DNA from 2 places in the Streptomyces sp. NPDC088745 genome. Region 1 is predicted to be linked to the other one. Evidence: riboswitches for the same ligand, from Rfam matches in the RefSeq annotation. Region 1 holds a riboswitch; the other holds the start of a gene.
What was found. A riboswitch is a leader RNA that binds a small molecule or an ion and turns the genes downstream of it on or off. The one in region 1 is predicted to bind glycine.
Positions count from the first base shown of each region.

Region 2: linked by a shared signal. The riboswitch ahead of gcvT (glycine cleavage system aminomethyltransferase GcvT) and the one ahead of gcvP (aminomethyl-transferring glycine dehydrogenase) in region 1 are both predicted to bind glycine.

Region 1 is NZ_JBIVLB010000014.1:10,244-16,472, forward strand. Features, by position in the region: gene ACIP93_RS29210 (DNA polymerase IV) at 1-56, shown strand, start outside; gene ACIP93_RS29215 (PRC-barrel domain-containing protein) at 141-458, opposite strand; glycine riboswitch at 586-682, shown strand; gene gcvP (aminomethyl-transferring glycine dehydrogenase) at 883-3,771, shown strand; gene ACIP93_RS29225 (DUF5999 family protein) at 3,893-4,090, opposite strand; gene ACIP93_RS29230 (hypothetical protein) at 4,410-5,012, opposite strand; gene ACIP93_RS29235 (glutamate--cysteine ligase) at 5,515-6,229, shown strand, end outside.
Region 2 is NZ_JBIVLB010000011.1:6,777-13,005, forward strand. Features, by position in the region: gene ACIP93_RS25745 (L-serine ammonia-lyase) at 1-861, opposite strand, end outside; gene glyA (serine hydroxymethyltransferase) at 1,035-2,294, opposite strand; gene gcvH (glycine cleavage system protein GcvH) at 2,315-2,692, opposite strand; gene gcvT (glycine cleavage system aminomethyltransferase GcvT) at 2,847-3,962, opposite strand; glycine riboswitch at 4,108-4,205, opposite strand; gene ACIP93_RS25765 (AAA family ATPase) at 4,361-5,020, shown strand; gene ACIP93_RS25770 (hypothetical protein) at 5,078-5,665, opposite strand; gene ACIP93_RS25775 (enhanced serine sensitivity protein SseB) at 6,144-6,229, shown strand, end outside.

The sequences.
Region 1 (6,229 bases):
TTCGGGTCGACGACCCGGATCTGGCGGCGGGGGAGCCGCTGCCGCTGGTGGGGTAGGGGCGGAGGGTCACCGTTCGGGGCGGCGGCTCGCCCCGGGCCCGCGGACCTCGTCCCGGCGCCGTCCTCGCGGGGGCGCCCCTGTCATTGGGGGACGTGGAGGCCGTAGTGGTGGTAGAGCTGGAGTTCCTGTTCGGGGGAGAGGTGGCGGCCCACGCCGAAGTCGGGGGCGTCGCGGATCAGGGACTTCTCGAAGGGGATGTGCAGGGTGTCGTCCTCCAGGCGGCTGGGCTCCAGGGGGACGAAGGCGTCGCGGGAGAAGAGCCCCGTGCGCAGGGCCGCCCATTCCGGAGTGCCGGTGGCGTCGTCGAGGTAGACCTCGTCCACGGTTCCGATCTTCGTGCCGTTGCGGTCGAACGCCTTGCGGCCGATCAGGCTGCGCGGATCGATGTCGGTCTGCACGGTCCCTCCAACTGGTCGCAGCAGCTGCTGGGTGAATCCCCGTAAAACACTACGAAAGAACAGATTCCCGAGGCTGGCCACTTGAGGGATCGAACGATGAGTGCGCTGGTAGGCTGGCCGAGGCTGCTGACCCCGTGCGGGAGAGTCCTCCGAGTACGTGTCGGAGGCGCCGAAGGAGCAACTCCTCCCCGGAATCTCTCAGGCCCCTGTACCGCACGGACGAGGTCACTCTGGAAAGCAGGGCGGGTGGCGGGTCCGGCGCAGGCCGGTGCGTGGCCTTTCCTCACCGACGGTGAAAGTCGGGGCGCGGTTCTGTGGCGCTCCGGTGAAGCTCTCAGGTTGAGATGACAGAGGGGGAGGCCGTCCGGGTACCCGTGCCGTGGTGCCCCTCGCAGGTCGTGTCGGACCAGGAGGCCTTCCGCAGATGACCGCCAACCGTCGTATTCCGCTCGCAGAGCTCGAGCGTGGCATTCCCTTCGAGCAGCGTCACATCGGCCCCGATGGCGAAGCGCAGGCCAAGATGCTCGCGCAGGTCGGTTACGGGTCGCTCGACGAGCTGACCGCCGCCGCGGTGCCGGACGCCATCAAGAACGCCGAGGCGCTGGGGCTTCCGGACGCGCGCACCGAGGCCGAGGTCCTGGCCGAGCTGCGCACCCTCGCCGACCGCAACCAGGTGCTCGCCCCGATGATCGGGCTCGGGTACTACGGGACCTTCACTCCGCCGGTCATCCTGCGCAACGTGATGGAGAACCCCGCCTGGTACACGGCGTACACCCCGTACCAGCCGGAGATCTCGCAGGGCCGGCTGGAGGCGCTGCTCAACTTCCAGACGATGGTCGCCGAGCTGACCGGGCTGCCGACCTCGGGCGCCTCGCTGCTCGACGAGGGCACCGCCGCGGCCGAGGCCATGTCGCTCGCGCGCCGCGTGGGCAAGGTCAAGAGCGGTGTGTTCCTGGTGGATGCGGAAACGCTTCCGCAGACCATCGCCGTCCTCCGGACCCGCGCCGAGCCGACCGGTGTGGAGGTCGTCGTCGCCGACCTGAGCGAGGGCGTCCCGGCCGAGGCCGCCGAGCGCGGTGTGTTCGGCGTGCTGCTCCAGTACCCCGGCGCCTCCGGCGTGGTGCGGGACATCAAGCCGGTGATCGACGCCGCGCACGAGCTCGGGGCGATCGTCACCGTCGCCGCCGACCTGCTGGCGCTGACGCTGCTGACGTCGCCGGGCGAGCTGGGCGCGGACATCGCGGTGGGCACCACGCAGCGCTTCGGCGTGCCGATGGGCTTCGGCGGTCCGCACGCCGGGTTCATGGCCGTACGCGAGAAGTTCGCGCGCAGCCTGCCGGGCCGCCTCGTGGGCGTGTCCGTGGACGCCGACGGCAACAAGGCGTACCGGCTGGCGCTCCAGACGCGTGAGCAGCACATCCGCCGTGAGAAGGCGACGAGCAACATCTGCACGGCGCAGGTCCTGCTGGCCGTGATGGCCGGGATGTACGCCGTGTACCACGGGCCCGAGGGGCTCAAGGGCATCGCGCGGCGCACGCACCGCTACGCGTCGATCCTCGCTGAGGGGCTGCGCGCCGGCGGTGTGGAGGTCGTGCACGGCGCGTACTTCGACACGCTGACCGTACGGGTTCCGGGCCGGGCCGACGAGGTCGTCGCCGCCGCGCGGGAGAACGGCGTGAACATCCGCCGGGTCGACGCCGACCTGGTGTCCTTCGCCTGTGACGAGACCACGGCACGGGCGCAAGTGGCCGCCGTCTGGGCCGCGTTCGGTGTCGAGGGCGACATCGAGGCGCTGGACGGGAACATCGGCGAGGCGCTGCCCGAGGGGCTGCTGCGCACGGACGCGTACCTGACCCACCCGGTCTTCCACGCGCACCGCTCCGAGACCGCGATGCTGCGCTACCTGCGCAGGCTCGCCGACCGCGACTACGCGCTCGACCGCGGCATGATCCCGCTCGGCTCCTGCACCATGAAGCTGAACGCGACCACCGAGATGGAGCCGGTGACCTGGCCCGAGTTCGGCCAGATCCACCCCTTCGCGCCGGTCGACCAGGCAGCCGGGTACCTCACGCTCATCCGTGAGCTGGAGGAGCGCCTCGCCGAGGTCACCGGGTACGACGCGGTGTCCATCCAGCCCAACGCCGGTTCGCAGGGCGAGCTGGCCGGTCTGCTCGCGGTGCGCGCGTACCACCGGGCCAACGGCGACGAGCAGCGGACCGTCTGCCTCATCCCGTCCTCCGCGCACGGCACCAACGCCGCGAGCGCCGTCATGGCCGGCATGAAGGTCGTCGTGGTCAGGACCGCCGACGACGGCGAGGTCGACGTCGAGGACCTGCGCGCCAAGATCGAGCAGTACCGGGACGAACTGTCGGTGCTGATGATCACCTACCCGTCCACGCACGGCGTCTTCGAGGAGCACGTCGCCGACATCTGCGCGACCGTGCACGAGGCCGGCGGCCAGGTGTACGTCGACGGCGCCAACCTCAACGCGCTGGTGGGGCTGGCGAAGCCGGGCAAGTTCGGCGGCGACGTCAGCCACCTGAACCTGCACAAGACCTTCTGCATCCCGCACGGCGGCGGCGGCCCGGGCGTCGGCCCGGTCGGTGTGCGCGCGCACCTCGCGCCGTACCTGCCCAACCACCCGCTCCAGCCGTCCGCCGGCCCCGAGACGGGCGTCGGCCCGATCTCGGCCGCGCCGTGGGGTTCGGCCGGCATCCTGCCGATCTCGTGGGCGTACGTACGCCTCATGGGCGGCGAGGGGCTCAAGCGGGCCACGCAGGTGGCGGTGCTCGCGGCGAACTACATCGCCAAGCGCCTGGAGCCGCACTACCCCGTGCTCTACACCGGCCCGAACGGCCTCGTCGCGCACGAGTGCATCGTGGACCTGCGTCCGCTGTCGAAGGCGACGGGCGTGAGCGTGGACGACATCGCCAAGCGGCTCATCGACTACGGCTTCCACGCGCCGACCATGTCGTTCCCGGTCGCCGGGACGCTCATGATCGAGCCGACGGAGAGCGAGAACCTGTTCGAGCTCGACCGGTTCTGCGACACGATGATCGCGATCCGCGGCGAGATCGAGAAGGTCGCGGGCGGCGAGTGGCCCGCCGAGGACAACCCGCTGCGCAACGCCCCGCACACCGCGGCCGCGCTCGGCGGCGCGTGGGAGCACCCGTACACCCGCGAGGAGGCCGTCTTCCCGGCCGGTGTCTCGGCGGCGGACAAGTACTGGCCGCCGGTGCGGCGCATCGACGGCGCGTTCGGCGACCGCAACCTGGTCTGCTCGTGCCCCCCGATGGACGAGTACGACAACTGACGGTCGGCAGCCAGTGATCGACCTGGTCGGGGGCCGGTCCGGAGCGGATGCTCCGGGCCGGCCCCCGCGTCGTACGTCCTGTTCCCGGCGTACGACGCCGGTGGTCGGACGCGGCGTACGCCTAGGCGGCGGTGGCCACGTCCAGCGGGCGGTGCGGGGCGATGATCTGCCCGTCGGGCAGGAGTTCGCCGGTGTCCTCGAAGAGGAGGACGCCGTTGCACAGCAGGCTCCAGCCCTGCTCCGGGTGGTGCGCCATCGGGTGGGCGGCCTCCCGGTCGGCGGATTCGGCGGTCGGGCAGGGTGGTTGGTGCTGGCACATGGAAGGGTTCTTTCGCTGCGTGGTGGTGGTGAAGGTGCTCTCGCGGCTCGAATCGGTGTTCATGGCCGCCCCCCGTATCAGTTGGTCCGGTCCCCAGTGTTGCCCTACGGGCGTCGTTCCGCAGGGATTTCACGGCAGCTCTTCTTATTGAACAAGGACGCGTCACCCGTGCGGACGGTTCAGCTCAACTGCCCCCTCTCTTCGGGTGGTTCGGGGTGGCCCGTAAGGGCTACTCCGGATGGGGCACACGGGCGGCGCGAGGCCCCGCGCCGACGTGCGGGGGGCGCGGGGCCTCGTACGGGGGGCGCGGGCGCGGAGGTCAGGCGGGCTGGCCCAGGAGCGGGGTCGTCTTCGCGGCGGGCGCGGGGGTGAGGCGCAGTGCCAGGGCGGGCAGCAGGTCGGCGACCGTGCGGGGGCGGTGTGCGGCGATGCCGGGCGGGGCCGGGGCGAGCGGGATCAGCACGTCACCGGGGGCGGGCGCACCGGACGAGGCGTCGGCGCCGGGGTCGCCGTGCAGCCACAGGGTCAGCATGTAGAGGGCCGGAATGGACAGCAGGCGCGGCTGGCAGTCGGCCGGCAGGGACTCGGCCTGCCGCAGGGCGCGTTCGGTGGAATTCAGATAGGGGCCCTCGAAGAAGTGCGAGAAGGTCCAGCCGTCCGGGGTGAGCATGCTGTCGGCCGCGGCCACCGCGCGGTCGTTGCTCCGGATGAGGAAGCGCCAGCCGGTGAGCCGGGTGCGGAAGGGGCCGTCGCCGGTGAGCCGGTCCAGTACGTGGACGGGCAGCGGCAGCTCCGGCGTGGGCGGGCCCGTCAGGGCGCGCAGGGACGGGGTGGGGGCTTCGCGGACGGCGGCGGGGGAGCCGAGTGCCGCGAGAACGCTGCGCAGGGCGGGCGCGGGAGCCGGGGGTACGTGCAGCGGCATGGTGGGACGCCTCTCGCTCGGGAGACACGGTGGAGCCTGGGCGGTGCGGACGGCGCTGTCAGCGGTGCGGGGTCGGAGGGGCCGTGGGCGAGGGCCCGGCGTCAGCTCTCCGCCTCGTTCGCGGAGTTTATACGACACGTGTTCACACGGTGTTTCCGCTAGCTGTCGTGAACATTGCGGGCAAGGCAACATCCGGACTTTTCGTACGAGGTCGCCGGGCGGGAATCAGGGGAGAATTCCGTGTAATTCCGGGGCGGAGGCTCTTTTTTCGCCTCCAGTGCGGTCGGCTTGAACTCGTCGGCGTTTTGGACCACTGTCAGGGAGTGGTGACTGCATTGTGCGCCATGCCTGCGGAATGTGCCCGGTGGAATGTGCGTCGAGGATACTGCGCGCCGCTCGTCCGCGGGGCGTTATGGATCAGTCCGCCGGGGCATCATCGACCGTGAACCACAGGACACAGCGGTCGTGCCGCGGGCTGCCCCGGCTGAGGAAGGACGCTCCGATGGGTGAGAAGGTCGTCGCGGACGGGTTCGCGCTGTCGGACCGGCAGAAGTACCGGCACAAGCTCCAACGGTGTCTGGAGGGGCTCGGGAGGCTCTTCGAGGAGAAGCGGTTCGACCGGCCCAAGAATCTGATGGGCCTGGAGATCGAGCTGAATCTCGCGGGGCCGGACGGGCTGCCGAAGATGATGAATGCCGAGGTGCTGGAGCGCATTGCGAGCCGGGATTTCCAGACCGAACTCGGCATGTTCAACCTGGAGGTCAATATCGTCCCGCACCGCCTGGGCGGCCGGGTCCTCGACCAATTGGCGGAGGAACTGCGGACGGGACTCGGATACGCCCACCGGAAGGCCGCCGAGGTCGACGCGGGCATCGTGATGATCGGCATCCTGCCCACGCTGGGCCGGGACGACCTCGTCCACGCCAATCTGTCGGACGTGGACCGGTACGAGCTGCTGAACGAGCAGATCGTGGCGGCCAGGGGCGAGCCCTTCCAGCTCGACATCGAGGGCGTGGAGCGGCTGACGTGCACCTCGGAGTCGATCGTGCCGGAGTCGGCCTGCACGTCGGTGCAGCTTCACCTCCAGGTGACGCCGGGACGCTTCGCGGACGTGTGGAACGCGGCGCAGGCGGTGGCGGGGGTGCAGATCGCGGTCGGGGCCAACGCGCCTTTCCTGTTCGGGCAGGAACTGTGGCGCGAGTCGCGGCCGCCGCTGT
Region 2 (6,229 bases), on a different contig from region 1:
CCGGCCGCCCGCGGCGTTCTCCTCGTTCACGGCCATGGCGTAGAGGGTGACCCACTCCATGGCGTGTGCCTTCGGGTCGCCGTCGGCGCGCAGCTGGCGGGCCGAGTTCGCGGCGCGGCGGCGGACCTTGAGGCCGCCGGGGAGGATGCCCTCGCGGGACATGCCGCGCGAGACGCAGGCCTGCATGACGCGCCAGATCTCCAGGAGGCCCTCGCGGATCTCCTCCTCGGTGCGCCAGGCCTTCTCGTTCTCCAGCATCATCGCGGAGATGGAGAGGCCGGTCTCGCGGGCCATGCGCAGGAGCTCGTCGCCCGTGCGGAAGGGGTGCTTGAGGACCGTGTCGTCCGGGACGATCGGGTTCTCGCCCGCCACCGCGTCCTCGTCCACGACGAAACCGCCGCCGACGGAGTAGTAGGTCTTCTCCAGCAGGGGGGTGCCCTGCGCGTCGTACGCGAAGAGGGTCATGCCGTTCGCGTGGTACGGGAGGGAGCGGCGGCGGTGCAGGATCAGCTCGTTCGGCTCGTCGAAGTCGATCTCGTGGGCCGAGCCTATCTCCGTGCCGAGCAGCCGCAGCTTGCCGGTGGTGCGGATGCGCTCGACCTCGGCGTCGGCCGTCTCGACGTCGACGGTGCGCGGCGAGTGGCCCTCCAGGCCGAGCAGGACGGCCTTGGGGGTGCCGTGGCCGTGGCCGGTGGCGCCGAGGGAGCCGAACAGCTCGGCGCGGACGGAGGTGGTCTGGGCGAGCAGGCCGTCCTTCTTGAGTCGTCCCACGAACATGCGGGCGGCCCGCATGGGGCCGACCGTGTGGGAGCTGGACGGGCCGATGCCGATCGAGAACAGGTCGAAGACCGAGATGGCCACAGCGAAACTCCTCAGAAGGTGGCGGACGCCGTTGTCCGTCGGGCAGAACATGTGCGGGGCAGGGGACGGGGCACCGTGCTCACTGTCCAGTGTGCGCGGTGCCCCGTGTTCACGTATTGCTGGGAGTCGCCTACCACGCGACGCCCAGATGAAGCCTACGTAATCGGACTGAATTACTTCAGGCCGGGGTAAAGCGGGTGCTTGTCGGCGAGGGCCGAGACGCGGGCCGAGAGCGCCTCGACGTCGTACGACGGCTTGAGGGCCGCCGCGATGATGTCGGCGACCTCGGTGAAGTCCTCCGTCTGGAAACCGCGGGTGGCGAGGGCGGGGGTGCCGATGCGCAGGCCCGAGGTGACCATCGGGGGGCGGGGGTCGTTCGGGACGGCGTTGCGGTTGACCGTGATGCCGACCTCGTGGAGGCGGTCCTCGGCCTGCTGGCCGTCCAGCTCCGAGTCGCGCAGGTCGACCAGGACCAGGTGGACGTCCGTGCCGCCGGACAGGACGGAGACGCCGTGCTCGGTGACGTCGGACTGGACCAGGCGCTCGGCGAGGATGCGGGCGCCGTCCAGGGTGCGCTGCTGGCGCTCCTTGAACTCCGGCGAGGCCGCGACCTTGAAGGAGACCGCCTTGGCCGCGATCACGTGCTCCAGCGGGCCGCCCTGCTGACCGGGGAAGACCGCCGAGTTGATCTTCTTGGCGAGTTCCTGCGTGGAGAGGATCACACCGCCGCGGGGGCCGCCCAGGGTCTTGTGCGTGGTCGTGGTGACCACGTGGGCGTGCGGGACCGGGTTGGGGTGCAGCCCGGCCGCGACCAGGCCCGCGAAGTGCGCCATGTCGACCATGAGGTACGCGCCGACCTCGTCCGCGATCTCACGGAACTTGGCGAAGTCCAACTGGCGGGGGTAGGCGGACCAGCCCGCGACGATCAGCTTCGGCTGGGACTCCTTGGCGAGGCGGGCGACCTCGTCCATGTCGACCTGGCCGGACTCGTCGACGTGGTAGGGGACCACGTTGTAGAGCTTGCCGGAGAAGTTGATCTTCATGCCGTGGGTCAGGTGACCGCCGTGGGCCAGGTTCAGGCCCATGATCGTGTCGCCCGGCTTCAGGAGGGCGAACATCGCGGCGGCGTTGGCCTGGGCGCCCGAGTGCGGCTGGACGTTCGCGTGCTCGGCGCCGAAGAGCGCCTTGATGCGGTCGATCGCGATCTGCTCGACCACGTCGACGTGCTCGCAGCCGCCGTAGTAGCGGCGGCCCGGGTAGCCCTCGGCGTACTTGTTGGTCAGGACCGAGCCCTGGGCCTCCATGACGGCGACCGGAGCGAAGTTCTCCGAGGCGATCATCTCGAGGGTGGACTGCTGGCGGTGGAGCTCGGCGTCGACGGCGGCGGCGACGTCCGGGTCCAGCTCGTGGAGGGAGGAGTTGAGAAGCGACATCAGGCGAGTCCCTAGGGGTTTCAGTTGCCGGAGAGCGCGGTGTACTCGTCGGCGGAGAGCAGGTCGCCCGGCTCGTCCGTGACGCGCACCTTGAACAGCCAGCCGCCCTCGAAGGGGGCGGAGTTCACCAGCGAGGGGTCGTCCACGACGTCCTGGTTGGCCTCGACGACCTCACCGGTCACCGGGGAGTACAGGTCGCTGACGGACTTGGTCGACTCCAGCTCGCCACAGGTCTCGCCCGCGGTGACCGTGTCGCCGACGGAGGGGAGGTCGGCGTAGACGACGTCACCGAGCGCGTTGGCCGCGAACTCCGTGATGCCGACCGTCGCGACGCCGTCCTCGGCCGTCGCGAGCCACTCGTGCTCCTTGCTGTAACGCAGCTGCTGGGGGTTGCTCATGGCTGAATTCTCCTGGATGCGGGGGAGTGCTGAGGAACGGGGTCTTGCGGAATGAGACGGGCGTACGCCGCGAAGGGGACGTATCGGCCGCGGAGGTGCGGGCGGCGTACGTCACGTCCGGGGCGCCCCGCCCGGCGGGAGGCGCCCCGGAACGCTACTTCTGGCGCTTGTAGAAGGGGAGCGCGACGACCTCGTACGGCTCGTGCGTACCCCGGATGTCGACACCGACGCCCGCCGTGCCCGGCGCCGCGAAGGCCGCGTCGACGTACGCCATGGCGATCGGCCTGCCCAGGGTGGGGGACGGGGCGCCGGAGGTGACCTCGCCGATGACCTCGCCGTCCGCGACGACCTGGTAGCCGGAGCGCGGGACGCGGCGGCCCTCGGCGATCAGGCCGACCAGCTTGCGCGGCGGAGCGGTCTCGGCGCGCTCGGCGGCCGCCTCCAGGGACGTACGGCCGACGAAGTCGCCCTCCTTCTCGAACTTGACGACCCGGCCGAGGCCCGCGTCGAAGGGGGTGAGCCGCGTGGTCAGCTCGTTGCCGTACAGCGGCATGCCCGCCTCCAGGCGCAGCGTGTCGCGGCAGGACAGGCCGCACGGGACGAGGCCGACGCCCGCGCCCGCCTCGGTCAGCGCCCGCCACAGGGCCTCCGCGTGCCGCGGCTCGACGAACAGCTCGAAGCCGTCCTCGCCGGTGTAGCCGGTGCGGGCGATCAGCGCCGGGACGCCGGCGACGGTGCCGGGCAGGCCCGCGTAGTACTTCAGACCGTCCAGGTCGGCGTCCGTGACGGACTTCAGGATGCCGGGGGACTCCGGGCCCTGGACCGCGATCAGGGCGTACGCCTCGCGGTCGTCGCGGACCTCCGCGTCGAAGCCCTCGGCGCGGGCGGTCAGGGCGTCCAGGACGACCTGGGCGTTTCCGGCGTTGGCGACGACCATGTACTCCGTCTCGCCCAGGCGGTAGACGATCAGGTCGTCGACGATGCCGCCGTCCTCCTGGCAGATCATCGTGTACCGGGCGCGGCCGAGGCCCACGGTGCCGATGTTGCCGACGAGGGCGAAGTCCAGGAGGTCCACGGCCTGCGGGCCGGTGACCGTGATCTCCCCCATGTGGGAGAGGTCGAAGAGGCCGGCCCGGGTGCGCACGGCGTTGTGCTCGTCGCGCTCGGAGGCGTACCGCAGCGGCATGTCCCAGCCCGCGAAGTCGGTCATCGTCGCGCCGAGCGAGCGATGCAGGGCATCGAGGGCGGTGTGGCGGGGGGCGGTGCTCATGACGGAAGGACTCCCAGGGCATGACGACGGGGACGGTCCTCCCCATCTGTCATCGGAACCTGAGAGGTTCGCCGTCGCGACACGCGCGTGCGGCTTGCACCTTGGGTGGGGCCGCCCGGTGGGGGGACCCGCTTTTCAGATCTGCCTCGCCCGCGCGGTACGGGGCCTGAGAGATTCAAGGGAGGAGCTTGCTCCTTCGGCGTCCCGCGGCACTGGTGCCGAGGACTCTCCCGCGCGGATTCATACGGCCTTTGTGAAGTTGGGGGTGCACAGGGGACGCCTGGCGCGCACATCATTGCACGGCCCTCCCGGTCAGCAAATCGCTTGTCCCGCATTACCTTTTCTTTACACTTCTTGGGCAAGGGTGAGGGCATACCCGAGGGGGAGCGGTGAGGACGTTGCAGCAGCCCAGTGCATGCGTTACGACGACAGGTCCGCGGATCGCGGCGGCCGTGGGGGCGGTGGGGCCCGTGTCCACCGTGGTCGTACGCGATCTGCGGGAACGCGAGGGACGCAGTCCGCGGCGGCTGATGTTCGCCCGGGGGGACGTGGTCGTGGTGTCCGGGCTGCCCGGCAGCGGCAAGTCCACGCTGATGGGGCGGGCCGCCACGGGGGTGCGGACCATCGACTCCCAGGACGTGCGCGAGCGCTGGGACGCGAAGGCGCCGCGTCTGCTGCCCTACGCCCTCTACCGGCCCCTCGTCCGGGTGGCGCACTACGCCGGGCTGCGCCGTGCGCTGCGCTCCGGGGAGTCCGTCGTCGTGCACGACTGCGGTACGCAGGCGTGGGTGCGCCGGTGGCTGGCGCGCGAGGCCCGCAGGCGCGGGCGCGGGCTGCGGCTGATCCTGCTCGACGTGTCCCCCGAAGTGGCCAGGGACGGCCAGCGGGAGCGCGGACGCGGAGTCTCCGGTTACGCCTTCGCCCGGCACCGCAGGGCCGTCGGCGCCCTGGTCGGGGACGCGGAGCAGGGGCGGCTGCCGGCCGGGTGCGCCTCGGCGGTCCTGCTGGACCGGGACGCGGCGGGGGCGCTCAGGGAGATCGGCTTCGAGGTGGAGTAGGGGCCGGGGCCCCGGGTGCCCGCCGCCGGCGGGGTGCGCCGGCGGCGGGCGGCGGGACTACTCCGGGGAACGGGCGGCCGAGGTCTTGGACCACACCTTGGCCGCCAGGTCGATGGAAGCGTGCTGCACGGTTCCCAGGGCCTGGCGCGCCGCGCTCCAGTCGCCGGTCGCGACGGCCTTGGCGAACGCCTTGAGGCCGTCCTCCAGCGCGGTCGGGGCGGCGGCGGCCGACGGGCCCGGGTCGACGGCCGTGGGCGGCGTGCGCGTGTCCTCCGGGGCCGGCGCGGTGGCGGAGCCCGCATCCGGGTCGGCCGGCCGGAGCAGGGACAGCCGGGCGCCGGCCGACGTCGGCTCCGGGTCGTGGGTCAGCACGGCGGACGCCGTGTCGGCCAGGGTGTCCGCCAGCTCGGCCTCGAACCGGGTGCGGGCCGCCGTCCGGTCCGCGGCGGAGGCGAAGGCCAGGTCGATGACGGCCTCGGTGAGGGCGTCCAGGTCCGGCTCGGCCTGCCGGACGGGCGCGGAGGCCGCCGGGAGCCGGCCGTCGGTGGCGGTGGTGGCGGCGGCGGCCGCACCGGCGGTGCCGAGGATCAGCGCCCCGCAGAGCGAGGTGGAGAGGGCGAGGGCGGCGGTCCTGTTCGGTGCCATGACGGCGGGATTCCTTCCGGAGGGGAGAGCACGGGCGGGGCGACCTGTCCGGGGGCAGCCGGTGGAGCGGGGCGGCCGGTCGTCCCTGTCCGCCACCCTTGAACGGATCGGTACGCTCCGCAACACGAGAGGCACGGAACGTGGCCATTCGGGTGCACGCCGCGGACCCGGAGCGGCCCGGCGATAGGCTCGGGCCCAGCGCGGGGGCGGTCGGCAGGCGAGAAGGGGACGGTCCGTGGACATACCGGAGACGACGGGGCAGTACGGGGTGCCGGAGCAGCCGGGCCCGTACGGCGGCACTCCTTACGGCGCCCCGGGTGGGGCGGGTCTCCCCGGCGGTGACCCTTCCCCTGGCTTCCCCGGGGGCGGCGGCCTCTCCGGCGGTGACCCTTCCCATGGTTTCCCCGGGGGCGGCGGTCTTCCCGGGAACGGCCTGCCCGGCGGTGCTCTCCCCGGTGGTGACCTGCCCGGCGGCGGCCTGCCCGGGAGCGGCGGCCTCCCCGGTGGCGGCTGGCCCGCCAACGAGCTGGAGGAAGTGCTCGCCGCCTCTCTCGGCGACCCCGG